Regions from separate parts of the Rahnella sp. GSA61A genome, predicted to be linked through region 2. Evidence: predicted binding sites of a transcription regulator. Region 2 holds the regulator's gene; each other region holds the start of a gene.
What was found. Region 2 encodes Fur, which represses iron uptake genes when iron is present. Its sites were predicted from a motif close to ATAATAATGAGAACNACTATCAA; they were not measured.
Positions count from the first base shown of each region.

Region 1: a site for Fur is predicted at 4,456-4,478, ahead of LC431_RS06730 (TonB-dependent receptor domain-containing protein). Genes of this name have one in related genera too.
Region 3: a site for Fur is predicted at 3,444-3,466, ahead of exbB (tol-pal system-associated acyl-CoA thioesterase). Genes of this name have one in related genera too.

Region 1 is NZ_JAHXYO010000004.1:60,468-70,839, reverse strand. Features, by position in the region: gene LC431_RS06770 (molybdopterin-dependent oxidoreductase) at 1-191, shown strand, start outside; gene LC431_RS06765 (pentapeptide MXKDX repeat protein) at 243-509, shown strand; gene LC431_RS06760 (hypothetical protein) at 611-1,000, opposite strand; gene LC431_RS06755 (ParD-like family protein) at 1,160-1,414, shown strand; gene map (type I methionyl aminopeptidase) at 1,407-2,207, shown strand; gene LC431_RS06745 (PadR family transcriptional regulator) at 2,263-2,745, opposite strand; gene LC431_RS06740 (siderophore-interacting protein) at 2,748-3,560, opposite strand; gene LC431_RS06735 (TetR/AcrR family transcriptional regulator) at 3,699-4,310, opposite strand; gene LC431_RS06730 (TonB-dependent receptor domain-containing protein) at 4,697-7,069, shown strand; gene LC431_RS06725 (DUF3313 domain-containing protein) at 7,277-7,939, shown strand; gene LC431_RS06720 (paraquat-inducible protein A) at 7,966-8,583, shown strand; gene LC431_RS06715 (paraquat-inducible protein A) at 8,580-9,203, shown strand; gene LC431_RS06710 (intermembrane transport protein PqiB) at 9,196-10,372, shown strand, end outside.
Region 2 is NZ_JAHXYO010000002.1:196,854-207,225, reverse strand. Features, by position in the region: gene ybfE (LexA regulated protein) at 1-223, shown strand, start outside; gene LC431_RS03020 (methyl-accepting chemotaxis protein) at 300-1,964, opposite strand; gene fldA (flavodoxin FldA) at 2,386-2,913, shown strand; gene fur (ferric iron uptake transcriptional regulator) at 3,226-3,681, shown strand; gene chiQ (ChiQ/YbfN family lipoprotein) at 3,810-4,145, opposite strand; gene LC431_RS03000 (OprD family outer membrane porin) at 4,159-5,529, opposite strand; gene glnS (glutamine--tRNA ligase) at 6,008-7,678, opposite strand; gene nagE (N-acetylglucosamine-specific PTS transporter subunit IIBC) at 7,871-9,907, opposite strand; gene nagB (glucosamine-6-phosphate deaminase) at 10,293-10,372, shown strand, end outside.
Region 3 is NZ_JAHXYO010000015.1:88,489-98,860, forward strand. Features, by position in the region: gene garD (galactarate dehydratase) at 342-1,913, shown strand; gene exbD (TonB system transport protein ExbD) at 1,985-2,419, opposite strand; gene exbB (tol-pal system-associated acyl-CoA thioesterase) at 2,429-3,349, opposite strand; gene LC431_RS18430 (TRAP transporter substrate-binding protein) at 3,872-4,849, shown strand; gene LC431_RS18435 (TRAP transporter small permease) at 4,906-5,418, shown strand; gene LC431_RS18440 (TRAP transporter large permease) at 5,431-6,723, shown strand; gene metC (cystathionine beta-lyase) at 6,902-8,095, shown strand; gene LC431_RS18450 (DedA family protein) at 8,312-8,971, shown strand; gene LC431_RS18455 (AraC family transcriptional regulator) at 8,981-9,916, opposite strand; gene LC431_RS18460 (NAD(P)-dependent alcohol dehydrogenase) at 10,221-10,372, shown strand, end outside.

The DNA of each region.
Region 1 (10,372 bases), on a different contig from region 2:
CGCAAACCCTGCTGGCGCTGACCTATGACGGCCAGATTTTGCCGCGACAATACGGCTTCCCGATGAAGCTGAGGATGCCGACCAAACTCGGCTACAAGAATCCGAAACACATCGAAGTGATTGAAATTACCAATAAATTTACCGGTGGCTACTGGGAAGATCAGGGCTACAACTGGTTCGGCGGAAGCTGAACACTCTCCACAACACCCTTTGTACATCAAACCTATAGAGAAGGATTTACCATGAAAAAGTTAACCATAATGATGATGTCTGCTTGCCTGATGATGGGCGCAGTGAGCACCACCTATGCCGCTGACGCAATGGCGAAGAAAGACACCATGGGCCATATGTCAAAAGACTGCATGAAAAAAGACAGCATGAGCAAAGACACTATGGCGAAAGACAGTATGGGCAAAGACTGCATGTCGAAAGATCACATGAAGAAAGACAGCATGTCGAAAGATTCCATGTCCAAAGACGCGATGAAAAAAGAGTCCTCGGGCCAGTAAGCGCCACTAAACCCGGCCATATAGCGAAAACGCCTCCGTCTGTTCAGCGGAGGCGTTTTACTTTCTGTTAAGAGCCAATACCACGCCCCCTTAACACTTAACTATTTTGTGGCACTGGACGCCAGGCGAATCTGAATATCATTGTCGAGATTATTCACCCAATGGTTGTAACTGCGGTGAATCTCGCCTTTCCCGGCCAGCAGATTGGTGCTGCCGACATAATTAATGGTGTAGCCGCGGGTGTCATAGGTAATACGGATATCTGCTTTGTGTTCACGGTTATTCAGATGACCGTTAATCACGCCCGGTGCGCCATCCGTCATTATCCAGCCACGTTTTTGCCCTGCGTCGATAATAGCGGTTCTGATCTGACTTTCTGAATTATGGGTTGCCAGCGTGGTATGCGGCGTCGTTACCGGCTCGGTACGCGCGCAGCCAGAAAGCGCCATGACACAGACAAGGCCGATAAGTAACTTACTTGTAGATTTCATGTGAACCTTTTGGATTTAAAATTTGGGATAAGAGCTTGAAAAATCAACACAATATACGCCATTTCCCGAAAGGTGTCATGAAACACGCCGGTTGAGTTTCGTTTTCGCTTTGCGTAGTATATAAAACATATATGATTCGTATACTACCGAGGCAAGCCCATGGGTATCATTAAGATTTCAGAACTGATGCACGAGAATTTGCGTATTGCCAGCATGGCTTATACGCGTTCGATGAACGCACAGGCCGAGCACTGGATGAAGATTGGCATGCTGATGGAAACCCATCCTGATATGACGCACAGCCAGATTTCGCAATTGCTGGTGCAGTGCAGCATGGAATCTGAAGAAAACACCGGAAGTATCCGCACGCTGTTAAACGTGGGTGGCACACACAGGAAGGCAAGCAATGAATAATGGTTTAGACAGCAGGTATTTCGTCAACAATAACCGCATGGTCAAAACGCCGGAAGGCATCGATAAAGCCCGTATCGCCGGTAAACTGGCGGCGCGCGTGTTGCATATGATCACGCCGTACGTAGTGCCAGGCGTTACGACCAACGAACTGGACCGCATCTGCCACGATTTTATCGTCAACGAATTGCAGGCGATACCGGCCAATATCGGTTATCACGGCTATCAGAAAACCACCTGCACCTCCGTCAACCACGTGATTTGTCACGGCATTCCTTCCGATAAGGCGCTAAAAAAAGGCGACATTGTTAACATCGACGTGGCGCTGATCAAAGACGGCTGGTACGGCGATACCAGCCGTATGTATTACGCCGGTGAACCCGGCATTATGGCGCGGCGTCTGGTGGATACCACCTATGAAGCAATGATGGCCGGTATTGCAGTGGTACGTCCCGGCGCAACGCTCGGCGACGTCGGCCATGCGATTGCCACTGTCGCGAAACGCGAAGGGTTTTCCATTGTGGAAGAGTATTGCGGCCACGGCATCGGCATGGGTTATCACGAAGATCCGCAGGTGCTGCATTATGGCGAGCAAGGTCACGGGCTGGTATTGCAGGAAGGCATGTTATTTACCATCGAACCGATGCTCAATACCGGTAAAAAACAAAACAAAGTCCTGCCCGATGGCTGGACCGTGGTGACTAAAGATCATTCGTTGTCCGCACAATGGGAACATATGATTGCGGTGACGAAAGATGGTTATGAAATACTGACCCCGTGGCCGGAAGATAAGTGACAATACTGGGACAGTAAAGCCTCCATCCGGAGGCTTTTTGCTTTCTGAGGTACGGCTAACTGCGCTCGATTTCTTTTGTCGCCCGGTCTAACGCATCGGTGATTTTATACAGTGTCTCCTGTCCGATGGGGCCTTTCGCCAGCCGCAGGTTAAGCGCCATGCGGATATTGTTTATCGCGCGCTGCATTTCAGGAATGCTGCGATTGTTGGATAAAATCGCCAGCGAATGCAGTTTTTCCGTCACTGAGCCGAGCAGCTCTCCCTGTTCAGCCAGCGATTGCGAACCTTCCGGTGTAATCGCATATTGCTTCTTACCGCCCTCTTCCTGGCTGGCCGAAATCAACCCCTGTTCTTCTAAAAAGGTCAGGTTCGGATAAATGATACTGGCGCTCGGCGTGTATTCACCTTTGGATAATTCTTCGATGGCCTTGATCAGTTCATAACCGTGGGCGGGACGCCGCTGCAAAAAATGCAGCATCAGCAGGCGGATATCCCCCGTTTCGAACATTCTTTCGCGGCGGTGTTTATGATTCATCATCGTTATTTATTATGCCAATAGGCCACACAACGCACCAGGTTCGCATCCAATCCACGGGTTTCCACGAAATAATCATTCAGCCCTTTGGCGAATTTCCCTTCACCGGTGACCCAGATGTAGTAATCGCTTTCCGGCAGCGGCAGGCTTTTCAGTTTTTTAACCGCCGCGTCATCTTCCTGATAACCGTTGTGCTCATCGCTGACAATCCATTCGATGTTGAAGTCTTGTTCATCATCTAAATAGCTGATGCAACTCACGTCTTTCACTTTCACCAGCACGGTGATTTTGGCGTCAGACGCCGCCTGTTTCAGCTCACGCAGACGGCGTTTCACCGCCGGAAGACCGGTTTCATCGCAGACATACAACTGCCATTTATAGGTGGTCGGGATGATCAGTGAACCACGTGGCCCGCCGATGATCAGTTTATCGCCCGGCTTCGCATCAGCCGCCCATTCGCTGGCGACACCCCCGTCGTGAATATAGAAATCCAGCGTCAGTTCGTTGGTCTGTGCATCGTAATGCAGCGGCGTGTATTCGCGGTTCAGCGGACGCGGCCCTTCGCCCCACACAATCCCTTCTTCGGTGGCGGTGGGTGGTGTAATGACATCCCCCGGATTCGCCGGGAAAAACAGTTTGATGTGGTCATCGAAGCCGCGTGACGTAAACCCGCTCAGCTCGTCGCCGTTTAATACAATGCGTTTAAAACAGCCGGAAATCGTTTCACTGCTTTTTACCGTGATATGACGGAAAACCAGTTCATTTTTGACACGAACCGGCAGATTTGCGGCAGGGGTTTCAGTTCGATGTTGTGCCATCACGTTCTCTCTTTTGCGATAAGGTTTGCTGAAAGATATATCTTAGTCATGTTTTCCGCAATCCCGGAAAGTGTAAGGAAAAACAAAAAAGCCATCGCGGTGGATGGCTTCGGATTGCAGTGGCAGGAGGAAGAATGGCTAGCGCACGGCGCCGTACAGGAACATCTCGACGGCGTTTTTCACCAGTTGCTTGATCTCGATGACGTCCAGTGGTGCAGGGTCGCTCTGGTACAAACGCATATTGGTTTGCGCCGTCACCAGCGCCAGAAACTGGCGCGCGCGCAAATCGGCATCGGCATTGCCGAGTTGCCCTTTTTGCATCGCCAGCGCTAAAAATGCCGCCAGTGATTCGATGGCTTCACCCGGACCGGCATCGTGAAACAACATACCGATGTCAGAACGCCCGGCTTCGGCAATCACCATCCGGTATACCGCCAGCGCGGTACCGTCGTTGGTCAGCACCAGCAACATTCTTTCACCAAAACGGGTCAGCACCGTTTCCAGCGGCAGATCAGGCAAGGGGGCGGAAAGCCCGTCAACGGCATCGGAAAGATGCCCGGTGGCGTAGGCTTTAACCACCGCCACCAGCAGCGATTCTTTGGAGGGAAAGTAATTGTAAAGTGTGGCTTTTGATCCGCCAAGCCGCCGGGCAAGCTCATTCATCGAAGCACGCTCGTAGCCGCACTCCTGAAATAATTCCGCCGCGGCATCCACAATCGCATCCCTTCTGGCCTCGGTACGTACTTTCATTTTCACTCCTTAACTGTACGGTACAGTTTCTATTTATACCCACTCTAACCATGCCTTTCCGGCTTGTAAAGCCGCGCCCCCTGGCCCGTTTCGAAAGACGAATTGCAAAGATTTCGTTAAGAACTACATTTTTTTTATCATTTTGTTGATAACAATTATCAGTATCATTATCATTCTCACGAAGCCGAAATGGGTGCGGATGTTAAATAAACCCATATTTTATAAGGATAATGGCCTTTTCACGGAAGAATTGCATGCAGATGACCAGCGCGTCTGATTTGTCGAAAGGCAGTAAATGCGAGCAGAACTTAAAAAAATTAGTCCAGGACTTATAACAAATGTTCAAATCCTTTACACAGCAGGGTTTGGTGAAAAACGTCATTTTCATGGGGACGATTCTCACCACCACCTTTAACGTAAATGCAGCGGAAGCCGTTAAAGACAATACCGATCTCACAGCAAGCAATACGCAATCTTCTGAAGCCATCAAAAAAAAACCGGCGGTGCGTACCGCGCAGGATCTGGCGCAGAACAATGAAGAAGTCATGACTGTCACCGAAACGATGCCGGATAAAAAACCAGGCTCGAAAACCACCATCACGGCGGCAGAAATGCAGCGAAAAGGCGGTAATGATTTCGGCACTATCATGCGTTATGAGCCGCTGATCACCGCGACCGGCGCGAGTGGCGGCTCCGGCAACGGCAAAAGCGGCTTCGACCGCAGCGGTTATACCGGCTATAACATCCGTGGCCTGGAAAGCAACCGCGTCGGTATTGACGTCGACGGTATTCCGCAGCCAAACGCTACCGGGCGCAGCTACGTCAGCCGTGCGGGCCTGAATACCTTTGGTATTGGCCGCGATTACATCGACCCGTATATTTACGGTCAGGTGGATATTGAATCCGGCGCCACATCAGCCGATCGCGCCAACACCTCCATCGGCGGTGCCGTTTCCTTCCTGCCAAAATCTGCCGACGATTACCTGCGTCCGGGCAAGGAAGTCTATTTCGGTTACCAGTCTGATTATGATTCTTCGGATCGTTCCTGGCACAACGGCATCACCGCTGCCGCCGGTGACGAAACCCTGCGGGGCCTGATCGCCATCAGCCGCCGCGACGGCCAGGAAACCAGCAACAACAGCGATACGCTCGATGCGTATCCGGCCAACTGGCACTCTGACGCCATTATGACGTCGGTCATCTGGCAGCCGAATGATGCGCATAAAATCACCGGCACCCTCGATTACTACGAGAAAGTGAACCACACCCATTACGATACCTGGAACAATGCTGGCAGCGCGATTCTGGGTACCGCACAACAGCAAAGTAACACCCGCCGCTGGGGCGCGAGCCTGAAAGATGAATGGACGCCATTCAACGATTACGTGGATGCCATCGTCTCGAAAGTGTATTACCAGTACACTCAGGCACACGACAACACCTATCTGCCAAACGAAAGTAAGCAGATGATGAACGTCTACTCAAACTATGACGTGAACACTTACGGCGCGGAGACCAGCTGGCTAAAAACGCTGGGTCGCCATGAGCTGAGTGCCGGTATCAACGGCCGCGTGTCCAACACTGAACGTCCATTCCGCGAAAGCCCGGATCAAAGTGCTTTCACGACTATCATGCAGCCGGAAGCTAACAGCCGGACGTATATCCTCGGCGGCTTCCTGCAAGACACCATCAAGTTTGACCTCGACGGCCATAACTTCTCTGTGGTGCCTGCGGTGCGTGTCGCGTATCAGAATACCAAGGCAGAAAACCTGTCAGACTTGTCCAACAGCATTGTTTCTGAAGATCAGGTTTCCACCCTGTACGGTAAAGCCAACTCCGATACACAGGCCCTGCCATCACTGGCCTTCACCTATGACATCACCCCTAAGCTGATGACTTACCTGCAGTACCAGCGCGGTGCCCAGTTCCCGGATGCCAGCCAGCTTTACGGCTCCTGGAACCTCGGTTCTAACTATGCAGGACGTGGTCAGTACGCGCTGATCGGTAACACTAATCTGAAAACCGAAACCAGCAATAACTTTGAATGGGGCATGAAAGGCGAAGCCACGGAAGGCGTGACCTTCAAGACTTCTCTCTTCTATAACACCTACAAAAACTTCATTGCTAACACCCGTTACACCCGCGCGGGCAGCCCGGGTATGTTCACCAATGTGCCCTCCAATATTTATACGATTTATCAGGCAGAAAACCGCGATGAAGCCTTTATCTACGGTGGCGACCTGAGTACCAAAATTAACTACGGTACCTGGTTCAGCAGCGTTGATGGCCTGAGCACCACCTTCGCACTGGGTTATGCCAAGGGTGAATCGAAATCCAGCTACGATGGCGACAAATATGTTGACCTCGACAGCGTGCCGCCAATGAAGTTTGTGGCTGGCGTGGCATGGGATGCGCCATCCGGCATCTACGGCACCGCCCTGACCGCCACCTTCGTGAAAGGTAAAAAAGCCGAAGCGACCAGCCGCCAGAGCTACACCAATGCCGGGACGCCAATCACGGGTTCCACCACCGAATACATGAATGTGCCGGGCTACGGTATGGTGGATGCAACGGCCTACTGGAAAGTCGCGAAGAACGTGAAACTCAGCGGTGGCGTTTATAACATCACCGACCGCAAATACTGGGATTATCTGAGCAGCCGCACCCTGACCGAAACCACCAATCAGGATGAGTACAACAAAGCGCTGGCTGTGATGCCGGGTCGCAGCTTCCAGTTGGGCGTGAACGTCGATTTCTAACCGATAACGCCCGAACGGACAACATCATAGGCGTCATGTGCAAACATGACGCCTTTTTTACGCCTTGTGACCTTCTCCTCAAAACTAAACCCACCTGTACATTTTCTTGACATGGGAATTTTATTACCCCATAAATGAACCGTACCGTACGGTTTTGAAATAAACCGAAACCGACGTCCCGCGACGATTCTTAAAAAGGTAGGAAAAATGTCTGCATCCGTTCACGGCTATTCTCTGGCGGCTTTGATTTCTTTGGGTTTTCTCACCGGGTGCGCGAGTACCCAGCCTGTGCCCTACACCGGGGTCACCTCTTCTCCACAAATGAAACCTGATACCCAGGACGATTCAGGCCATATCGCATACAGCTACAACACCCCGACGGACTGGAATAAATACAGCCGCGCGATCCTCGATCCGGTGGTGATTTATCAGGGCAAGGATGCCCAGTTTGATGACGTCACGGCGGAGCAAAAACAGCAACTGGCGGCGTACATGCAGCAGCAGTTCGGCAAAAGTGTCGGCGGGCGTTTCCCGCTGACCAACGCTATTACCCCAGGCACCTTACGTATCCGGCTGACGCTCACCGGCGCGCAAACCACCACCGCGTTTCTGGGCACGTTCACCCGCTTTGATCTGATGGGCGGGCCGTACAACATCGTGCAGTCAGTGCGCGGCAAACAGGGTTCATTCACCGGCTCCGTGAGTTATGCGGTGGAAATTTATGACGCCCCCTCCAATCAGTTGCTGAAGGCTTATATCGCGAAGCAATACCCGAACTCGCTGAACATTGGCGCGACCTGGGGTGCGCTGAGTGCGGCCGAAACCGGGCTGGATAAAGGCGCGGAACAGTTGCAGGCACAACTGAAATAAGTGACGGCAGGACACAGGACATCACCATGAAAATCTATCCGCAGCAGGTCGTTTGCAAACATTGCGACAGTCTGTATACCCGAAAACCTGTGCGGTCCGGCGAGGCCGCACATTGCCAGCGTTGCCGTGCCGTACTGTATCGGGGAAGCTGGCTGAGTCTGGAACAATGGTTTGCGCTGACGGTCACCGCCGCGCTGTTTTTCATTATCGCCAATGCCTTTCCGGTGCTGGAAATTCAGTTTCATGGTCAGGTGCAGGCGGCAACGTTGTGGCAAACCGCGATGGCGCTGGCGTACAGCTACGCATCGCCACTGGCCATTCCGCTGGCCATGCTGATCATCGTCTGTCCGTGTCTGCAAATTGTCTTATTGGGTTGGGTGTTATGGCACGCCTGCCGGAAAAAAGCCGCGCCGGGGCTCGCTTCTGCGATGCGTTTGCTGGCCGGGCTGGCGCCCTGGAGCATGGCGGAAGTGGCGTTGCTGAGCATTCTTATCGCCGCCATCAAACTCTCGGGACTGGTGCAAATCACCCCCGGCCCCGGCACATGGGCGCTGCTCGGGTTGTGCCTGTTATTACCGGTGATCAACCATCAGGATTTCCACCCGCTGTGGAGCCTCAAAACGCTAAAAGGCCAGCGCGAATGACGCCGGTTCCGCACGCATTAACGCAGGGCATCGTGCGCTGTCATGTCTGCGGACTGGCCTGCGAACAGGTGCCTGGCGTGCGGGCGTTGCCGTGTCCGCGCTGCCATGCGCCGCTGCATCCGCGATTGCCGGACAGCCTCAGCCAGTCATGGGCATTGCTGCTCACCGGGCTGTTGCTGTATCTGCCCGCCAATTTACTGCCGGTGATGTACAACAGTTTTGCCGGTCGCGGCAGTGAAAGCACCATTCTGGGCGGTATTGCCGGGTTCTGGGATGCCGGTGATTACATCATCGCAGCAATCATTTTTACCGCCAGCATTGTCGTGCCGTGTGCTAAGTTCCTGATCCTCGGCGGGCTGCTGATCGCGGTACAACGACGTCCCGCTTCCGGTCAGCTTCGTCGCTCGCGCCTGTTCCGCCTGACGGAACATATCGGTTACTGGTCGATGCTCGATGTGATGGTGGTCGCGATGATCGCAGCGCTGGTGCAGTTCCCCGGCCTCAGCACTGCCGAACCGCGCATCGGTATTGTTTTTTTTGGCGCAGTGGTGATCTTCACCCTGCTGGCTGCCCTGAAGTTCGACCCGCGTTTGCTCTGGGAAAATCAGAATAATGACTGAACACGCTTCACCCCCGCCGGACATTGTCCCGCGCCGTTTTCGCCCCTCGCTGATCTGGCTGGTACCCGCCATAGCGGCATCAGTGGGTTTGTTTTTGCTGTTACAGGTCTGGGCGGATACCGGCCCGGAAATCTCCATTACTTTTCAGACCGCCAGCGGATTAGAAGCCGGTAAAACCGAAGTGAAATACAAAGACGTCACGGTCGGGCGGGTGAAATCGATTTCGCTCAGCCCCGACAGCCGGCGCGTGCTGGTCACCGTTTCACTGATGAAAAACGCCGAAAATCTGCCCAGGGAGGACACCCGTTTTTGGGTCGTGCGTCCGCGCATCGGCATGGGCGGCGTATCGGGTATCGATACCCTGCTTTCCGGCGCGTATATCAGCCTTGATACCGGCACATCGCAGAAATCCGGCAGTGACTTTCAGGGACTGGAATCGCCCCCGGCGGTGATCAACGGGATGCCCGGCAAACAGTTTGAAGTGGTAGCCGACGATCTGGGTTCACTGGATATCGGTTCGGCGGTGTATTACCGCCGCGTGCCGGTCGGGCGGGTCTCTTCCTATGCGCTGCGCCCTGACGGCAAAGGCGTCAGCCTGAACGTATTTATCGATGCGCCGTATGACCGGTTCGTCACTTCCGCCACCCGTTTCTGGAATGCCAGCGGCGTGGATTTATCACTCGATTCTGAAGGTTTGCAGATCAAAACGCAGACCATGGCGTCGGTGATAGCCGGTGGCATCGCGTTTGCCAATCCACCTGACGACAGCACGGCAAAACCGGCAGCCAGCCACCGCGTATATACGCTGGCAGACGATCAGGCCTCGGCAATGACCCCGCCGGACGGCACGCCGCAGGTGTTGCAGTTGCGCTTCCAGCAGTCGCTGCGCGGCATGAAAACCGGCGCGCCGGTGGAGTTTTCCAGCGTGAAGCTCGGGAAAGTCACGGCGATTGAGCTCGATTACGACCCTGCCGCTTCACGGTTTATCTCGGTGGTGACGATTGAGGTGTATCCGAACCGCTTAGGACATGTGCAGGAGAAACTGCCGAAACCTGAAAAAGACGGCCAGCAGCAGGCTGCCACGTTCCTGCGCGACATGGTGAAACACGGACTGCGGGCGCAGGCGCGCACCGGCAATCTGCTCACCGGACAGTTGTATATCTCGCTCG
Region 2 (10,372 bases):
GGGGCGTCCAAAAACAAATCCGCTATCCCGTGATGAACAGCTCAGGATCAATAAGCGCAACCAGTTACGCCGCGATAAAGCGAGCGGCCTGCGTCGTGTGGAGCTGAAAATGAATGCCGATGCTGTTGATATGCTCAATAAGCTGGCAGAAGAACGCAATATCAGTCGTAGCGAATTGATTGAAGAGATGCTGCTGTCGCATCTTAACGGTCATGAAGGCTGATTGAAAAGCGGGTAACCCTCTCAGGCTACCCGTTTGTTTTTTCTTACTTATTCCATATTAATTCACGTCTTCCTGCTCAGAACGTTTCCCAGTTTTCAGCACTTTTCGCCGAAAGCATGCTGGTATCCGGACGCAATAACGGTGCGGAAATTGACTTCCCCGGACGTGAACCGACGCTCGTCACGCTATCTTTAAGTTTGAACGTAGCAACGGCATTGTTCAGCAATGAAGCCTGCTCTTCCAGTGATACTGCAGCCTGCGACGCCTGTTCTACCAGCGCGGCGTTCTGCTGTGTGACGCTGTCCATTTCTGTGACGGCAACCGCCACCTGACTGATTCCTTTGCTTTGCTCATCGGATGCAGAGGCAATTTCCGCCATGATGTCAGTGACATGCGTAATTGAGCGCACCACTTCATTCATCGTATGACCGGCGTTTTCAACCAATTTCGAACCGCTGTCGACGCGGGAAACCGATTCGCTGATGAGCTGCTCGATTTCTTTCGCCGCCTGCGCACTGCGTTGTGCAAGATTGCGCACTTCGCTGGCAACCACTGCAAAACCGCGCCCCTGCTCGCCCGCACGTGCCGCTTCGACGGCAGCATTCAGCGCCAGAATGTTGGTCTGGAAAGCGATGCTGTTAATCACAGAAGTGATTTCAGCAATTTTCTTCGAGCTGCCGGAGATATCTTTCATGGTGCTGACCACGTCTGCCACGATGTTGCCGCCCTTCTGCGCGGTGGTGGAAGCCTCCATCACCAGCTGGCTGGCGTGATGCGCGTTATCGGCATTGTGTTTAACGGTAGCCGTCAGTTCTTCCATGCTGGCAGCGGTTTCTTCCAGCGCCGACGCCTGTTCTTCCGTACGGGAAGACAAATCGTTGTTCCCGGCTGAAATTTCTGACGCGCCCTGATAGATGTGATTGGTGCAGTTGCGGATGGTCTGAACGGTATTGACCAGGCTCAACTGCATCTCGTTCAGCAACGGAATCAGCTTACCGGCGCAGTTTTTACCGAATTCTTCCAGATAAAACGTCAGATCGCCGCTGGCGATCACCGCGAAGTGACCGCGGATTTTATCCAGCGGCTTCACCAGCGCCATCACCAGATAACGGTCAGTCAGCAATAAAATCACCAGCCCGATACCAAATGCCGTCAGCAGAATCACTTTGCTAAATGACGTCAGATGGGTGGATTGCCGTTGTGCCGCATCAAAATCGACAGCGATCTGACCGCTGACTTTTTCCATTGATGAGCCAAAGCTGCGGCTCAGTGCAGGCACGGTGGAATTGGCTAGCTGGTTATAGGACTCCGTATTTTTGCTGCGGGCTGCGTCGAACAATGGCGTGACGCCCTGCGTGATCAGATTTTCCCAACTGGTGATTAATTCCTGCACGGAGGAATCTTCCAGCCCCGGATGCGGTGCCGCTTTAAAACTGGCCAGAGCCTGCGTCAGCCCGCTGAGTGATTGTTTGGCGGTATCAAAAATTTCCGGACCTTTTGACGGATCGGCCTGAAGCTGTGCCACGGCGCGGCTCAGGCGCGTCACGGTACGAAAATACTGATCATTTCCTTTATTGATCAGCGCCATATTGTTGACCAGCTCGGTACTATTTTTGGTATTTTGGGTCAGTGTGTCCAGTGAGGTGACGGTGTAAAGGGAAACACCTGCCCACATGACGCAAAAGATGCCAAGAATGGTTAATAAAGCGGCCCTGATGGTGATATTTTTTAAAAACTGCACGATATGCCTCTCTCGAAACATGTCTGTTTCTGGCCTGAGGATTGACGGGGATGCGGAGAATCAAGACAGGTAACCAGCAGGCAAGTGCCCCAGGACATGTTTGAACACCTCTCCGGGCATCGATTTCTTTATTATGTTGAGATTGCTCCCGAATCATCTATCGGCGGAATGTTCTCGAAATTTAGTATTGTGACAACTTATTTCTCAAACTTGCTTTTGACCTCATTAACCCTGAGGTTAATTCGCCGCAGGTGAAAGCACACAAAGGCGATAACACATAAAAATATTGCCCGATAAACTTATTTCCCAGTTAAGAAGGCGAGCAGAAGCATATTCTCCGCCGCACGAGTTTGCTATCATCTGCATTATTATTGCCTGCGTTGCAGAGCACTTCATTGAGAACAAGAGGTTAGGTAATCTTATGGCCGTTGTAGGTATCTTCTTTGGATCCGATACAGGTAACACCGAAAACATCGCAAAAATGATCCAGAAGCAATTGGGTAAAGATGTTGCAGAGGTGCATGACATTGCGAAGAGCAGCAAAGAGGATCTGGAAAAATTCGATATTTTGCTTATCGGCATTCCAACCTGGTATTACGGTGAAGCGCAGTGTGACTGGGACGACTTTTTCCCAACGCTGGAAGAGATAGATTTCGAAGGTAAGCTGGTGGCACTGTTTGGTTGCGGTGACCAGGAAGACTACGCCGAATATTTCTGCGATGCGCTGGGCACCGTGCGCGATATCATTGAGCCACGCGGCGCAGTGATTGTCGGACATTGGCCTACCGAAGGTTACCACTTTGAAGCATCTAAAGGCCTGGCGGATGATAAGCACTTCATAGGACTGGCAATTGACGAAGATCGTCAGCCCGAACTGACCAGCGAACGTGTTGATGCCTGGGTGAAACAGATCACAGAAGAACTTAGCCTTTCTGAAATTATTGGCTAAAAACCCTGTTGGCCCTGAGGATTTATTCTACAATTGAAGGGCCAAACTATTACTGAAATTAACAATTTAACTGCTACAAAATTGTAACTTTCGGTCGTATCAAGGTACACTGAGTTCCTCTGTTTTTTCTATTGATCAAGTCGTTGCATTCCAAATGTGACCGGCAATTTGTGATCTTTATTAACAGGCTGTCGTTGACGAGAATTGGCACATTGCGTTAAACGAAGAGACTAAACGAATAATTTTGTGCCGCCGATGCCACAGGCTGCATGCCTCAACTTGATTAGCACATAGTAACAGGACTGAATCCGCATGACTGACAACAACACCGCACTGAAGAAAGCCGGCTTAAAAGTCACGCTTCCGCGCCTCAAAATCCTGGAAGTGCTGCAAGCGCCGGAAGGTCATCACGTTAGTGCGGAAGATCTTTACAAGCAACTGATTGATATGGGTGAAGAAATTGGCCTGGCGACGGTTTACCGCGTTCTGAACCAGTTTGACGACGCCGGTATTGTCACCCGTCATAACTTCGAAGGCGGCAAGTCCGTATTCGAACTGACCCAGCAACATCACCACGACCACCTGATCTGTCTGGATTGCGGTCGTGTGATCGAATTCCGTGACGAATATATTGAAGGTCGTCAGCGTGAGATTGCTAAGAAACACGGTATCAAGCTCACCAACCACAGCCTGTATCTGTACGGCCACTGTGAAGCAGGCGATTGCCGCGAAGATGACTCTTTGCACAACGATAAACCTGCGCAGTAATCTGCACAGGCTTTGACTAAATTAACCGCTGAAAAGCGGTTTTTTTATGTCTGATATCGACGCAGATTGAGCCCGGATAGCAGGCATAAAAAACCCCGGCAAGCCGGGGTATGTTTCGCTGCTGAGATTCACGGCTTAGGTGAATTGTTCGTTTTTATTTCCTGCCAGATTTTCCCGCAATCAGCAGCATATGCCTGACCGTCGCCAGTTTTACGCGCCGTCAGACATCGCTGATAATCCACCACGCGCACCGTCTCCTGTTCTGCAAATTGCTGGTGGGCTTTTTCCTGTTTCAGTTTATTCAGTAACACCTCGCAGGATGCCAGTTTGTCCGGATTGCCTTCTGACGTATTGATACAGGCACGGTAATCTTCCCGCGTTTGGGATATTTGTGCCTGATCGGCGGTGGGTGCACAACCGGCCAGCAGAACAACCGAAACCACGATCATCAGTAATTTATTCATCGACATAGCGACCTCAGAAAATAGTGAATGGAGCGATAACGATGAATTTCACGTCTTTTTCATCCTGGAAAATGTTGCCGTAACCGCCGCCCCAGCTCGGAATATCCGAATGGTTGTCGTACTGGGTGTAATGCAGTTTGAACAACGTCCCTTTGGCGCGCCCTTCCTGAATGGTGTACAGCGCATCCAGGCTCCATGCGCTTTCTTTCAGACGCTGGCTCTGGTCATAAGCGGCGTTGGTGCTCGGTTTGGCATCCCAGGCATAGACGTACGAACCACCGACCGCGAAGCCCGGTAAATCCCATTTCGCCAGATCATACAATACGCCTGCATATACTGCTTTTTCACCGTTGGCGTTGAAGTCCGAGCGGTTGTCCCACCACACATCAAGACGGCCGTTTGAGGAAGAATAAGTCGGGGTCATGCGCTGCAGGAAGTAGCCCTGATTCCCTTCCGCTTTCACCATCGTCCCTTCCAGACGCCAGTTAAACTGCCCGGTGGTATAGCCAAAGGTCAGTGCCTGCAACCATGCCAGACCGTCATACAGACTGTTCGGATCATTCTTGTCACTGATGCGGTCTTCTGCACCATAGAACTGATAGCTGGTGGTCAGCGGATTGCCCAGCAGATCCATTTTGTACGAGGCTTTAGCAAAGTACTGATCGACATAACTTTCAGCCTGGCCAAATGCGCCTTCCAGTACGAAGTCATTTTTAAAATCATATTTCGCACCGAGCGAATGAATATAAGAAACGCCGGTTTTCTTGTCATTCTGGCGGAAATCATCCATTTCCAGATGCCACGGCGATTTATATTCATCAGCCCACATATAGGAGAAACTCAGTTCACCCGGGTCACCGAAATCGTGTTTATAACCGGCTTCCGCACCGCGATACGTACCCGGCATAAAGCTCCAGTGCGGTGCGATCAGCGTCTGTCCGGTAGGCTGAATATACCCTGCGTGCCCCCAGAATCCGCCGTATTTGAATTTACCGGCTGCCTTATAAAGACTGACCCCACTTTTATCCCCGGAGTAATCTTCGTCGTAGGCGCGATTGCTGTTGGAAAAGGCGATTTCGTTGGGATGGCCGCTCTCGCTGCTCTCGGCCATTTCAATCGCCGTAAAGGCTGCGATATCAATACCAAACATGTCCCAGGCATAGCCGGAAGAAAAATCGAGGTTCAGGTTAGCGGTAGAATGCGAAAGGTTGGTTGTATAGTCTTTGTAGTGGTCACTCGCCGGATCCATGTCCTTGCGGTCACGTTCACGCTGCCAGTAGTACACACCGCCGGTCAGTGTGGAATCATCAATAAAACCGGCTGCTTTGGTCTCTTGTGAAAACATCATTCCGCCACCCAGTAAGGTGCCGGCGAGAGAATACATGGCAGGTTTCAGGTAAGCCGATCCCCTGCCCCTGTTACGGCGCTTGTGCATAGAGATTCCTCATGTTGACTAAAAAAACGAGCAAAACCCAAACGGGTATAAAAAGCGGTCGCCAGAGGCGTAACCGGTTAAATCAACATCAAGAGTATTTTTCGCGACGCGAATTATCAATGAGTAATTAATCATTAATTATCGAAATATGACAAAGTGCACATAAAGATGAAAAAGCATTACAGAGGTATGCAGGAAAGGATTAAAGCAATGGACTATAATAATATATAATTAAAACATACGATTAAACAAAATCATCTTACAGTTTAAACGTTTCAGCAATATGAACGGCTGTGGCACAACGTTTTAAAAGTAAGCATAGGAAATACATTAATTCGCGACGAAAAACAAAAGGCATCTCTGACAAGAATAACAGGCGAAAAAAAACGCAGCCTGAACTGCGTTTTTATTACCTCATACTGAGGGCTTACGCGACGGGTTTGCTTTCCCAGGTATCACGCAGGCCAACGGTACGGTTAAACACCAGATGTTCAGCACTTGAGTAGCGATTGTCGGCACAGAAGTAACCTTCACGCTCAAACTGCAGGCTGATTTCAGCCTGTGCAGCCACCAGTGATGGCTCCACGAAACCGTGGGAAATCACCAGGGAATCCGGGTTGATGGTGGTCAGGAAGTCTTCCGCCTGGCCCGGGTTTGCGACGCTGAACAGACGGTCATACAGGCGGAACTCAGCCGGTTTGCCTTCAGACGCGGACACCCAGTGGATCACGCCTTTCACCTTGCGGCCATCGGCAGGATCTTTGCTCAGCGTGTCGATATCGTAAGAACAGAAGATAGTGGTGATATTCCCTTCCTCGTCTTTCTCGATACGTTCTGCTTTGATCACATACGCATTACGCAGGCGCACTTCTTTGCCCAACACCAGACGCTTGTACTGCTTGTTGGCTTCTTCGCGGAAATCAGCCTGATCGATGTAAATCTCACGGGTAAACGGCACTTCGCGGGTGCCCATTTCCGGTTTGCCCGGATGATTCGGCATCTTCACCATCTGCACATCATCACCGGTAAAGTTTTCAATGATCACTTTAACCGGATTGATAACCGCCATGGCGCGCGGTGCGTTCTCGTTGAGATCGTCACGGATGCAAGATTCCAGCGCCATCATTTCAACGTTGTTATCCTGCTTGGTAACGCCGATACGACGGCAGAATTCACGGATAGATGCCGCGGTATAGCCCCGGCGACGCAGACCTGAAACGGTCGGCATGCGCGGGTCATCCCAGCCTTCAACAATCTTCTCGGTCACCAGCAGGTTCAGCTTGCGCTTGGACATGATGGAGTATTCGAGATTCAGACGGGAGAATTCGTACTGACGCGGGTGGCATGGAATAGAAATATTATCCAGAACCCAGTCGTACAGACGACGGTTATCCTGGAATTCCAGCGTACACAGCGAATGGGTGATCCCTTCCAGCGCATCGGAAATGCAGTGGGTGAAATCGTACATCGGATAGATGCACCATTTTTTACCGGTCTGGTGATGTTCTGCGAATTTAATACGGTACAGAACCGGATCACGCATCACAAAGAATGGCGAGGCCATATCGATTTTTGCACGCAGACACGCAGCGCCTTCGGCGAACTCACCGTTACGCATTTTTTCAAATAACGCAATGTTCTCTTCCACGGTGCGATCGCGGTACGGGCTGTTTTTACCCGGCGACGTCAGGGAGCCGCGATATTCACGGATCTGGTCAGGAGACAGTTCATCAACATACGCCAGACCTTTGTTGATCAGTTCAAGCGCATAAGCATGCAGTTGATCAAAATAGTCCGAGGAGTAATGAATATCGCCGCTCCAGTCGAAACCTAACCACTGGACGTCGCGTTTGATTGACTCAACGAATTCGATGTCTTCTTTTGCCGGGTTGGTATCGTCAAAACGCAGATTACACTGGCCCTGATAGTCTTGCGCGATGCCGAAATTCAGGCAGATAGATTTCGCATGACCGATGTGCAGATAACCATTAGGCTCAGGTGGGAAACGGGTGTGAACGGTATTGTGTTTCCCGGTCGCCAGATCTTCATCAATAATCTGACGGATAAAATTTGTTGGGCGGGCTTCAGCCTCACTCATTGTGCAATTCCTCTACGCAACATTGACTCTACGGATAACCGCTTATGTTCCAACAAGCCACGCCGGGAAACAACCGTTAGTTGCATTAAATCGTGGTTATCTCTGCTGCCTCTGTCCTCAGACAATAAAAAGCGGGAAGAGATCGCTCTCTTCCCGCTGTCACTACGTCGACCTGTTACGTCATCCGCAGGGTTATTTGCCCTGGATATCGAACAGTTTCGTTTGACCGGCAACCACTGAACCGCTGGCCAGTGACGTCACACCGGTATAATCATCAATATTGCTGACGACTACCGGGCTGATCATTGAGCGCGCATTGGCATTCAGATAATCCAGATCCAGTTCCAGTACAGGCTGACCGGCAGTGACTGTTGTCCCTTCTTCAACCAGGCGGGTAAAGCCCTGGCCGTTCAGTGCAACAGTATCAATCCCCATATGCACCACGATTTCAGCACCGGAAGTCGTTTCCAGGCAGAACGCATGATTGGTATTGAAGATTTTCACCACCGTGCCCGCAGCCGGCGACACAACGATTTTATCGGTAGGACGGATGGCAACACCATCACCCACCGCTTTGCTGGCAAAGGCTTCATCAGGCACCTGATCCAGCGCCACAATGTCACCGGTAACCGGAGACACTAAAGTTTCCACTACCGTTTTCACGCTGTTTGGCACTGCCTGAGGTTTGATTTCAGACACTGGCGCAGCCGGAGTCACGGTAGCCGCAGCAATCGGGCCTGCATTCAGTGCGGTACGCATCGCACCGGCAATGATTTCGGCACGGGTACCGACAATCACCTGCACGCTTTGTTTATTCAGACGGATAACTCCTGAAGCGCCCAGACGTTTCGCCAGTCCGTCGTTGACCAGTGCGGAGTCTTTCACGTTCAGGCGCAGACGGGTGATACAGGCATCAATGCCGGTCAGGTTTTCTGAACCGCCGATGGCACTGATATAACGACGTGCCAGAGCAACGGTTTCATCACCTTTGTTGCCAGCAGATTCCACATCAACGTCGTAACCGTCCGCTTCGTCACCGGCCACTGCCAGTTCACGTCCCGGGGTCAGCAGGTTGAATTTCTGGATGGTGAAACGGAACACCACATAGTAAATCACGAAGAACACCAGACCCTGAGGGATCAGCATGTACCAGTGAGTCGCCAGCGGGTTACGGGAAGACAGCACCATATCCACCAAACCTGCGCTGAAGCCGAAACCGGCAATCCAGTGCATGCTTGCTGCGATGAAGACCGAAATCCCGGTCAGTACGGCGTGAATCACATACAACACCGGCGCAACGAACATGAAGGAGAATTCCAGCGGTTCGGTGATACCGGTAAAGAAGGAAGCGAAAGCAGCAGCCAGCATGATACCAGCAACTTTTGCTTTGTTTTCAGGACGTGCGCAGTGGTAAATCGCCAGTGCCGCGCCCGGAAGACCAAACATCATGATCGGGAAGAAACCTGCCTGATAACGACCGGTGATACCCACCACCGCTTTACCTGACTGGATAGATTCCTGACCACCGAGGAAGTTAGGGATATCGTTAATACCTGCAACATCAAACCAGAACACGGAGTTCAGTGCATGATGCAGACCGACCGGGATCAGTAAACGGTTGAAGAAGGCATAGATACCGGCACCGGCAGAACCCAGTTGCTGGATATGCTCACCGAAGGTCACCAGACCGTTGAAAATCAGAGGCCATACATACATCAGGATGAAGGCAACGATGATCATCAGGAAAGAAGTCAGGATCGGAACCAGACGACGACCACTGAAGAATGACAGCGCTTTCGGCAACTCGACGTGGCTGAAACGGTTGTACAACTCAGCAGAAATGATACCGACTAAGATACCGACAAACTGGTTATTGATTTTACCAAATGCCGCCGGCACCTGGTCTAACGGGATCTTCTGAATCATGGACACGGCTGCAGGCGAACACAGCGTGGTCAGCACCAGGAAACCGACAAAACCCGTCAGTGCAGCTGCACCGTCTTTGTCTTTGGACATGCCATACGCCACACCGATCGCAAACAGTACGGACATGTTTTCAATAATGGCGGAGCCAGATTTAATGAAAAATGCCGCCAGCGCATTGTCTCCCCCCCAACCCACAGGGTCGATCCAGTAACCGACGCCCATGAGGATTGCGGCGGCTGGCAACGTAGCAACGGGCACCATTAATGCCCGGCCAATCTTTTGTAAATAACTCAGTATATTCAACATTCCCCCTACTCGCCCGTAAGCGAATCACCAAAGTAGTTTAATTAGTATGTTTACTACCTTTTACATTTACCGTTCCGATTTAACCAACTGCAATTGCGAGTGTAAAAATATTATTTCGTATCGCAAATTAAAACCTCTCTTTTTGTGAGATTTGTCACCAAAAAGAGGTCATAACATGCCATTTCACTGGTCAATACACCAAACTTATTTTATCATTAAAAAAATCCAGACGGTATTGTGCCAGTCATAAACCGTTGCGGTGGTTTACGCTTAACAAGACCGCCCTGAACCCAAAACTGCTTTCTGACTTATTGTCCCGCGCTAGCACTTCTGCGGAGGACAGACACATTATATTCAATATTCTGAAACTAAGAGGTATCTGATGAGACTTATTCCATTAAACACCCCCACTGAAGTTGGCAAATGGGCTGCACGTCATATTGTTGAACGCATCAACGCATT
Region 3 (10,372 bases), on a different contig from region 2:
TAACACTGTGCATTCGCCCAAGAATAGCCCCGTTGATTGTGACTATTCTTTTGCATCCACACATCGGTGTGGGAGGAGAATCACAGATTGTGCGGAACCGATAACCGCTCAAATCAAAGGGTGATTTACATCACATTTATTCTGTCACCTGCCACACAGAATGACGTTCATCGGGCAAAAAGCTGGTCAGTTGCACAATGAGGTTGCCGGAAGACTGCCTTATAATGGATGCCATACCCTGTATTACCAGAGCATGTTTACAAGAACATTATTGAGCGTCAACTTCAGATAATTTACCGGAATTTTTTGTTCCGGGATGTTTAATAAACGCGGAGACAGTTATGTCACGTAATAAAGATAAAGAACACGCTACCGAAGCGCTTTTTATTAAAGTTCATGAAAGCGATAACGTGGCGATTATTGTGAATGACAACGGCTTAAAAGCCGGCACCCGATTTGCGAACGGTCTGGAATTAATTGAGCATATTCCGCAAGGCCATAAAGTGGCGTTAGAACCCATTGCTAAAGGCGGCGATATTATTCGTTACGGAGAAGTCATTGGTTATGCCGTACGGGATATCGCGCAGGGCAGCTGGATTGATGAATCCCTGGTGGAATTACCGGTCGCCCCTGAACTTTACAGCCTGCCGCTGGCCACCCGTGTGCCACCCGCGCTGCCACCACTCGAAGGCTATACCTTTGAAGGCTACCGCAATGCCGACGGCAGCGTCGGCACCAAAAATCTGCTGGGAATCACCACCAGTGTGCACTGCGTGGCGGGCGTAGTGGATTACGTAGTGAAAATCATTGAACGTGATTTGCTGCCGAAATTCCCCAACGTCGACGGTGTCGTGGCACTGAATCATTTGTACGGTTGCGGTGTGGCGATTAACGCCCCTGCGGCCATTATCCCGATCCGTACCATCCACAATCTGGCGCTGAACCCGAACTTTGGCGGCGAAGTCATGGTGGTCGGTCTGGGCTGTGAGAAGCTGCAACCCGAGCGCCTGCTGGAAGGCACGCCGGATGTGCAGGCGATTTCACTCGATGACACGCACATTGTGCGTTTGCAGGATGAGCAACATGTCGGTTTCCAGTCGATGGTTGACGATATCCTGACGGTCGCACAATTTCATCTGGAACGCCTGAACCGCCGCCAGCGCGAAACCTGTCCGGCTTCCGATCTGGTTGTGGGCACACAATGCGGCGGCAGTGATGCCTTCTCCGGTGTCACCGCCAACCCGGCAGTCGGTTACGCTTCGGATTTGCTGGTGCGCTGCGGTGCAACAGTGATGTTTTCAGAAGTCACAGAAGTGCGCGACGCTATCCATCTGCTGACACCGCGTGCAGCGGACGTCGACGTGGGTAAACGTCTGCTGGAAGAAATGGCCTGGTACGATAATTATCTGTCGCTGGGTCAGACCGACCGCAGCGCCAACCCGTCTCCGGGCAACAAAAAAGGCGGTCTGGCTAACGTGGTTGAAAAAGCCCTGGGTTCGATTGCTAAATCCGGTACCAGTGCGATTTCAGAAGTGTTGTCTCCGGGACAACGTCCGACCAAAAAAGGCCTGATTTACGCCGCCACACCTGCCAGCGATTTTGTCTGCGGGACACAGCAACTGGCTTCCGGTATTACCGTTCAGGTATTCACCACCGGACGCGGTACGCCATACGGCCTGCTTGCCGTGCCGGTGATTAAAATGGCAACACGTACCACGCTGGCAAACCGCTGGCACGATCTGATGGATATCAATGCCGGGACAATTGCGACCGGTGATGCCACCATCGAGGATGTGGGCTGGGAACTGTTCCATTTCATTCTGGACATCGCCAGCGGTCGCAAGAAAACCTGGTCAGACACCTGGGGCATCCATAATGCGCTGGCGGTGTTTAACCCGGCGCCGGTGACCTGAGTTACCGTTTTGCAGATAAACGAAAGGCCAGCAATGCTGGCCTTTTTTGTGCGTCTGATTTGATTCACAACTTACTGCGCCGCAGCGGCACCGGTTTGTTCTGCACCCACCAGCCCGACTTTCAGGTAACCGGCTTTACGCAAGTTATCCATCACGCTCATCAGCGTTTCGTAATCGACACTTTTGTCCGCGCGGAAGAAAATCGTACTCTGCTTGTTACCCTGAGTACGCTGATCCAGCATCGCGGTCATATTATCGCTGTTCACGGGCGTGTCGCCGAGGAACAGTTGCTTGTCAGCTTTCACCGACAGGAAAATCGGTTTCTCCGGACGCGGCTGCTGTTTTGCCGTCGAAGCCGGTAAATCCACCCGCACATCTACGGTGGCCAGCGGTGCCGCCACCATGAAGATGATCAGCAATACCAGCATGACGTCGATAAAAGGCGTGACGTTGATGTCATGCATTTCACCACTTTCGTCGATATCGTCGTTTAACCGAATAGCCATAATCTGTTCTTACCCTACGCGTAACTGACCTGTCTGACCGCGTGGCGCATTGCCTTCGCTGGCAGCCAGATCCAAATCACGGCCCTGTAACAGGATAATCTGCGCCGCCACATCGCCTACCTGATGACGGTAAGAGGTGATGGTACGGGCGAAAATATTGTAGATGACCACCGCAGGGATAGCCGCAACCAGACCCACAGCCGTGGCCAGTAAGGCTTCGGCGATACCCGGTGCGACGACCGCCAGATTGGTAGTCTGCGTCTGTGCGATACCGATGAAGCTGTTCATGATGCCCCATACGGTACCGAACAGGCCGACGAAGGGAGAGATTGCTCCGATGGTCGCCAGAATACCGTTGCCACGGCCCATGTAACGACCCGCGGCGCTGACGCGGCGCTCAAGGCGAAAACCGGTACGCTCTTTAATGCCGTTGTTGTCAGTCGATCCGGCAGACAGTTCCAGCTCGTTCTGCGCATCGCGGATCATCTGCGCGCTGATGCTGCTGGCAGCGAAACTTTCAGCCTGCTCGGCGGCTTCGTCCAGCGTACGAACGGAGGACAACGCATCAAATTCACGGCGCATACGGCGTTTGCCCGTGAAGACTTCCGCACCCTTGCTGAATAACAATGCCCAGGTGACCACAGAAGCCAGCAGCAGACCGATCATGACGGTCTTCACCACCACATCAGCGTGATGGTACATGCCCATAACAGACAAATCGGTTGGGATCACGGGTGCCGTCTCTGCTGGCGCGGGTTGCATCACCGGAGCTGGCGTTGCGTCACCGGTCGCCGGTGCGTCAGCCGTTGCAGGTTGAGTTGCTGCAGAATTGACGGCTTGTCCCGCCGGCGTCGCAGGTGCAGCCATCGCGTTGCCGCTCAGACCAGCAACCAACATTAACGACATCAGTAATGAGGTCGCCTCTTTCATCTTATTGCGAGCCGTTTTCACGCGTCGCCTCCAGCCAGAATCAGTGTGTAGAAGGAATGAATAACGCCGAATGATATCAAAGAAAAAGGCCTAATTGATAGTCGTTCTCATTATTATTTACATTGTCCCGCCTGCCGCCCGACGTGTCATTGACAGATGACAAGGTTTTTCCTGTTTGTACAAAGGTTGAACAATTTAACCTCCGTCACACTTTCAAAAAAAATCACACAGTAAATCAATCATCTGAGCTTCATTACTCAAGTTAAAACAACGTTTTAAATATTAAGCAACAGCTTTTTACATTTGTTACGAGTTTGTGATAACGCTCAAATACCGCACAACAAAAAATAGGATAAAGTGCATTCACTGGCGAAGACCTCACACCGGCACGTCATGCATCCCTATCATTTAAAAGCTTATTCAGACATTTTTCAAAATGAACCGGCAACGCCTCTGCGCCCGTCCTGTTCGATACTTGTTCACATTTATCTTTCCCTTACCGAGTACCCTGGAGACAAACTGATGAAAATGCAAAAAGCACTTCTCAGCCTTTGCCTGAGTTCCGCGACCCTCTTATTTACGCATGGCGTGTCAGCACAAACGCTGAAAGCCGCCGACGTGCATCCGCAAGGCTATCCCAACGTGGTCGCCGTCCAGCACATGGGCGAAAAACTGCAAAAGCAAACAGACGGACGCCTCGAAATTAAAACGTTTCCGGGCGGCGTGCTGGGAGATGAAAAGCAGGAAATTGAACAGGCGCAGCTCGGTGCGCTGGATATCATCCGTGTGTCGATGACGCCGGTTGCTTCGATTTTGCCAGAAATTAATGTCTTCACCCTGCCCTATATTTTCCGCGACGAAGACCATATGCACAAAGTGCTCGACGGTCAGATCGGTAAAGAAATCGGCGATAAAATCACCAACAATCCGAATTCGCGACTGGTTTTTCTCGGCTGGATGGATGGCGGGACGCGTAACCTGATCACCAAAAAACCGGTGGTGAAACCGGAAGATTTGCACGGCATGAAAATCCGCGTACAGGGCAGTCCGATTGCGCTGGCAACGCTGAAAGCGATGGGTGCCAATCCGGTGGCGATGGGCGTCAGTGAAGTGTTCAGCGGCATGCAGACCGGCGTCATTGACGGCACCGAAAACAACCCGCCAACCTTTGTCGCCCATAACTACCTGCCGGTAGTGAAAAACTACACCTACAGCCGCCATTTCATCATCCCGGAGCTGTTCCTGTATTCAAAAGTGAAATGGGACAAACTGAAACCGGAAGACCAGCAGTTAATCCTCAAACTGGCGAAAGAAGCACAGGACGAACAGCGCGAACTGTGGAAAGCCTATAACGAGAAAGCCCTCGCCACGATGAAAGCGGGCGGCGTGAAATTCTATGAGATTGACCCCGCGACGTATGTCAAAGCCACGCAATCCGTGCGCGATGAATTCGGCAAAGACCATCAGGATCTGATGCAGCAAATCGCTGACGTGAAGTAAACCCTGACACCGGCAGCCTGCGGGCTGCTTCTTTCTGATCTTTCGCCGGGGGATTTATGGTTTCGAGTTATCACACCCTGATGGACATTCTTTACCGCTGCGCGATGTGGATCGCGGGCATCGCGTTGCTGCTGATGGTGGCGGTGATCCCGGTTGGGATCTTTGCCCGTTACGTGATGAACAGCGCCCTGTCGTGGCCGGAGCCGATCGCGATTATGTGCATGGTGACGTTCACCTTTATCGGAGCCGCTGTCAGTTACCGCGCTGGTTCACACATCGTCGTTGCGATGGTCACTGACCGCCTGCCACCTGCGCTGAAAAAATTTTCTGCCCTGCTGGCTGACCTGATGATGCTGGCCATCAGCGTGTTTATTTTCTGGTACAGCCTGCAATTGTGCAGTGAACTCTGGCAACAGCCGGTGGCGGAATTCCCGCTGCTGACCGCCGGACAGACCTATCTGCCGCTACCTATAGGTTCTGCACTGACGTTGTTATTCATCATTGAGCAGATCATTGCCGGCCCGCAACATCAGCGGCCTGTGGTGATGCTGGGCAATTCTGACGCCTGACCGGAGCCTGTTATGGATGCATTAATCTTGTTGTTAACGCTGGCAGTGATGCTGGCGATTGGCGTGCCGGTCGCTTACGCCGTCGGGCTGAGCGCGCTGGCAGGAGCCTGGTGGATTGACCTGCCGTTTGAAGCGCTGATGATCCAGCTGACCAACGGCGTGAACAAATTTTCACTGCTGGCGATCCCGTTCTTTATTCTGGCAGGCGCGATCATGGCCGAAGGAGGGATCGCCCGCAGGCTGGTCAGTTTTGCCTACATCTTTGTCGGGTTTATCCGCGGCGGGCTGTCGCTGGTGAACATTGTGGCCTCAACCTTTTTTGGCGCGATCTCCGGTTCTTCCGTGGCGGATACCGCCTCAATCGGCTCGGTGATGATCCCGGAAATGGAGAAGAAAGGTTATCCGCGTGACTTTGCGGCGGCAGTCACCGCCAGCGGCTCGGTACAGGCGATCCTGACGCCACCCAGCCACAACTCGGTGATTTACTCGCTGGCGACCGGCGGTACGGTGTCGATTGCCGCGCTGTTCATCGCCGGTATTTTGCCCGGTTTACTGCTCAGCCTGACGCTGATGGTGATGTGCGTGGTGTTTGCTCACAAACGCGGTTACCCGAAAGGTGAGCGCGTGCCGTTCCGCCAGGCGCTGAAGATTTTTATCGACACGCTGTGGGGGCTGATGACCATCGTGATCATCATGGGCGGCATTCTCAGCGGAATATTTACCGCGACGGAATCCGCAGCGATCGCGTGTTTGTGGTCATTCTTCGTCACCATGTTTATCTACCGCGATTACAAGTGGAGCGAACTACCGAAACTGATGTATCGCACGGTGAAAACCGTCAGCATCGTGATGATCCTGATAGGGTTTGCCGCCAGTTTTGGCGCAGTCATGACTTACATGCAGTTGCCGATGCGCATCACCGAATTCTTCACCTCGATCTCTGACAACAAGTACGTGATCCTTATGTGGATCAACATCATGCTGCTGGTGATCGGCACACTGATGGACATGGCGCCGATCATCCTGATCCTGACGCCGGTGCTGTTGCCGGTGGTGTTATCGCTCGGCATCGACCCGGTGCATTTCGGCATGATCATGCTGGTGAATCTGGGGATTGGCCTGATCACCCCGCCGGTCGGCTCGGTGCTGTTTGTGGCCAGCGCGGTGAGTAAACAGAGCATCGAAAAAGTGGTGAAAGCCATGCTGCCGTTCTACTGCGTGCTGTTCGTGGTGCTGATGCTGGTGACCTATATTCCGACCATTTCGCTGTTCCTGCCCAAACTGTTTGGCGTTTATACCGGCTGATGCCCAAAAATCGTTTCTCCCTTGCCCGTCGTGACGACGGGCTTTTTTTTGGCCGTGCTGCTGAAATTTTCTCATCCACCCGCCAAAAGCCTGATCCCTGAAATTCATCATGTTAAGTTAATGACATATCGGCGGATGCAGAGAGCACCGCGCTATAAAACAGGGTGAAATACGGATTATGTCGTCTAAGAAAATTGAAACCGCGCTGGTCAGCGCCGGACGGGACAAGAAATTCACGCAGGGTTCAGTGAATGCCGTGATCCAGCGCGCCTCATCGCTGGTGTTTGAAACCGTGGCGGATAAAAAACACGCCACCGCTAACCGCGCCAACGGCGAACTATTTTACGGTCGTCGTGGCACCCTGACGCATTTCTCATTCCAGGAAGCGATGGTGGAGCTGGAAGGCGGCGCAGGTTGCGCGCTGTATCCTTGTGGCGCGGCGGCAGTCAGTAACGCCGTACTCTCATTTGTCAGCAGCGGCGACCACATTCTGGTGGCCGGTTCAGCCTACGAACCGACGCAGGATTTCTGCGAAAAAGTGCTGAAAAAACTCGGCGTATCCACCACCTATTTTCCGGCCAATATCGGCGCGGGGTTAGGCTCGCTGATGCAACCCAACACCAGAGTGGTGTTCCTGGAATCGCCGGGTTCAATCACCCTGGAAGTCCCGGACATTCCGGCGATGGTGAAAGCCGTGCGGGCCGTGAATCCAGACGTCGTCATCATGATCGACAACACATGGGCGGCGGGCATTCTGTTTAAAGCGCTGGAATTCGATATCGATATTTCGATTCAGGCAGGCACCAAATATATCGTCGGTCATTCTGATGCGATGATTGGCACCGCCGTTTCTAATGAACGTTGCTGGGTGCAACTGCGGGAACACTCATATCTGATGGGCCAGATGGTCGATGCTGATACCGCGTATGTCGCCAGCCGCGGTTTACGCACCATGGGCGTGCGGCTGAAACAGCATGCAGAAAGTAGTCTCCGCATTGCGCGGTGGCTGGCAGAGCGGCCGGAAGTGGCGGTGGTCAACCATCCGGCATTACCCGGCAGCAAAGGCCATGAATTCTGGAAACGTGATTTCAGCGGCAGTTGCGGCCTGTTCTCTTTCGTGCTGAAACAGCGCCTGAGCAAACAGCAACTTTCCGACTATCTCGATCACTTCGCACATTTCAGCATGGCCTATTCCTGGGGCGGTTTTGAATCACTGGTTTTAGCCAATCAGCCGGAAGAAATTCAGGCGATACGTCCGGCAGAAACCGTGGATTTCAGCGGTACTCTGGTGCGGTTGCATATCGGGCTGGAAAATTGTGACGACCTGATCGCCGATCTTTCAACAGCCTTTGAACGGATTGCGACATCCTGAACCGCACAGATTGCGACACACCGCGCAGATCGGTAAGGTGTGTGACGTATTTTCGTTCGCAAAATGAGAATAATCTGTAAGCTCTACTTTTAGCTCCGGTAAATTTACGCCGGAGCATTCTGTCTTTTTCACAATGTCCTCAGATCAACGTCTTCCGGCGCAAATCGCGGTACACTGGTAAGTGACAGTTTTTAATGAACAGAAACAGGACAGAATATGGCAGTTATTTGCGACATTTTTCATGCGCTCTGGCGACATGATTTTATTATGCTCGCCGACCCGAAACTTCTCTGGGTTATTTACGCTGTTCTGTTCGCCACGCTTTTTCTCGAAAACGGACTGCTTCCCGCCGCTTTCCTGCCCGGCGACAGCTTATTGCTGCTGACCGGCGCGCTTATCGCCAAAGGCGTCATGAGCTTCTTCCCGACCCTGATTATCCTGGTGACCGCTGCCAGCCTGGGCTGCTGGCTGAGCTATATTCAGGGGCGCTGGCTCGGACATACCCGCTTGGTAAAAGGCTGGCTGTTACAGCTTCCGGCGCATTATCATCAGCGCGCACATCAGATGTTTACCCAACACGGGCTGATGGCTTTACTGGTGGGCCGTTTTCTGGCGTTTATCCGCACCCTGCTGCCGACGATGGCGGGCATCTCCGGTCTGAACAACGCCCGCTTCCAGTTCTTCAACTGGCTGAGCGCCATTTTGTGGGTCGGCGGAGTAATCACCATCGGTTTTGCGCTGAGCCACATTCCGGTGGTTAAACGCCATGAAGATCAGGTTATGGCGGGGCTGATGATTTTACCGGTTCTGTTGCTGGTGATGGGGCTGGCTGGCGGACTGGTGGTGGTGTGGAAGAAACGCAAATGCCGGGCCTGAACACGCGGTTCAGGCTTTAAATGCCACATCGGCTAACGCCAGCACACCGGAACTCCCTTCGCGCAGACGTGCCATCTCATCACTCGGCGTGACGCCAAAATAGCGCTTAAATTCACGACTGAATTGTGACGCGCTTTCATACCCGACCTGCAGTGCCGCCACACTGGCTTTCACACCATCAAAAATCATCAGCGTACGCGCACGATGCAGACGATAGGTTTTCAGATACTGCAGCGGCGACGTGCTGGTCACGGCTTTGAAGTTATGGTGAAACGCAGAAATACTCATGTTCACTTCGCTGGCCAGCGCTTCCACACTAAGATTGTCGGCGTACTGCGCTTCAATCCGGCGCAGGGATTTAGCAATCTGGCTGAAATGGGTATGACGGTTGACCAGCGCCTGTAACGCCCCGCCATTTTCGCTGGTCAGAACAAAGAACAGGATTTCGCGGATAATCTTCGGCCCAAGAATGCGGGCATGCAGCGGTTTATCCATCACATCCAGCAGACGCTCTGTGGCACACAGAATATCGCCATCCAGCACGCCGGAGTTGATACCGGTTGAAGGTTCTTTCTGACGCACCACGCTTTCGTCGCCCATATCCATCAGTAAATCCTGCAACATCAGGTTATCAATACTGATCTGGATACCGGCCAGCGGCTCTTCGGGGCTGCTGAACGTTTCACATTCGAAAGGCAACGGCACGGTCAGCATCAGATAATTGTGCGGATCGTAGGAAAAGGTTTTCTTGCCCAGATAACCGACTTTGCGTCCCTGAAAAAGGATCACGATGCCGGGATTGTACAAAACCGGCTGGCGCGGATGGTAACGCGTGGTGTACATCAGCGTCACCTGCGGTACCGCCGACGGCGTCAGGTTTTTATCTCCGCTGAGCCGGGCGACTCTGGCTGCCATGCGGGTGCACAGGCTGTTCACGTTTTCCATCATTCCGCTCCACACATTCATTAAACTGACATTGATTTTGCCATAACACCCTACGTTCCTACAGAGAGAAGCAGAATCAGGCAAGACTCTCGCAGAAATGGGCATCATCCTGTTGCGCATTTTCTCTTACAGTTAATGTCGCCTTCCGCAGGGGACACACCTGCATAAACGCGATGAACTGCTAGTCTGTATGAACGCACTTTTCATTCGCTGATCGTGAGCGACCTTCGTTCGCCGATTCATTTTTCTGATAACTTCTTATTTCAATTCATTATTTGTCTAACCCGAAAGTTCGGAGGATTGTATGTCTGCACCTGTTGCTGCTGAAAACACCTTTAACGCCTGGGCCGCTGCCGGCCCGAACCAGCCACTGGAAGCATTTGCTTTCGACGCAGGTCCGATTGGCGATGAAGAAATTGAAGTCGCGATTGATTACTGCGGCGTCTGTCATTCAGA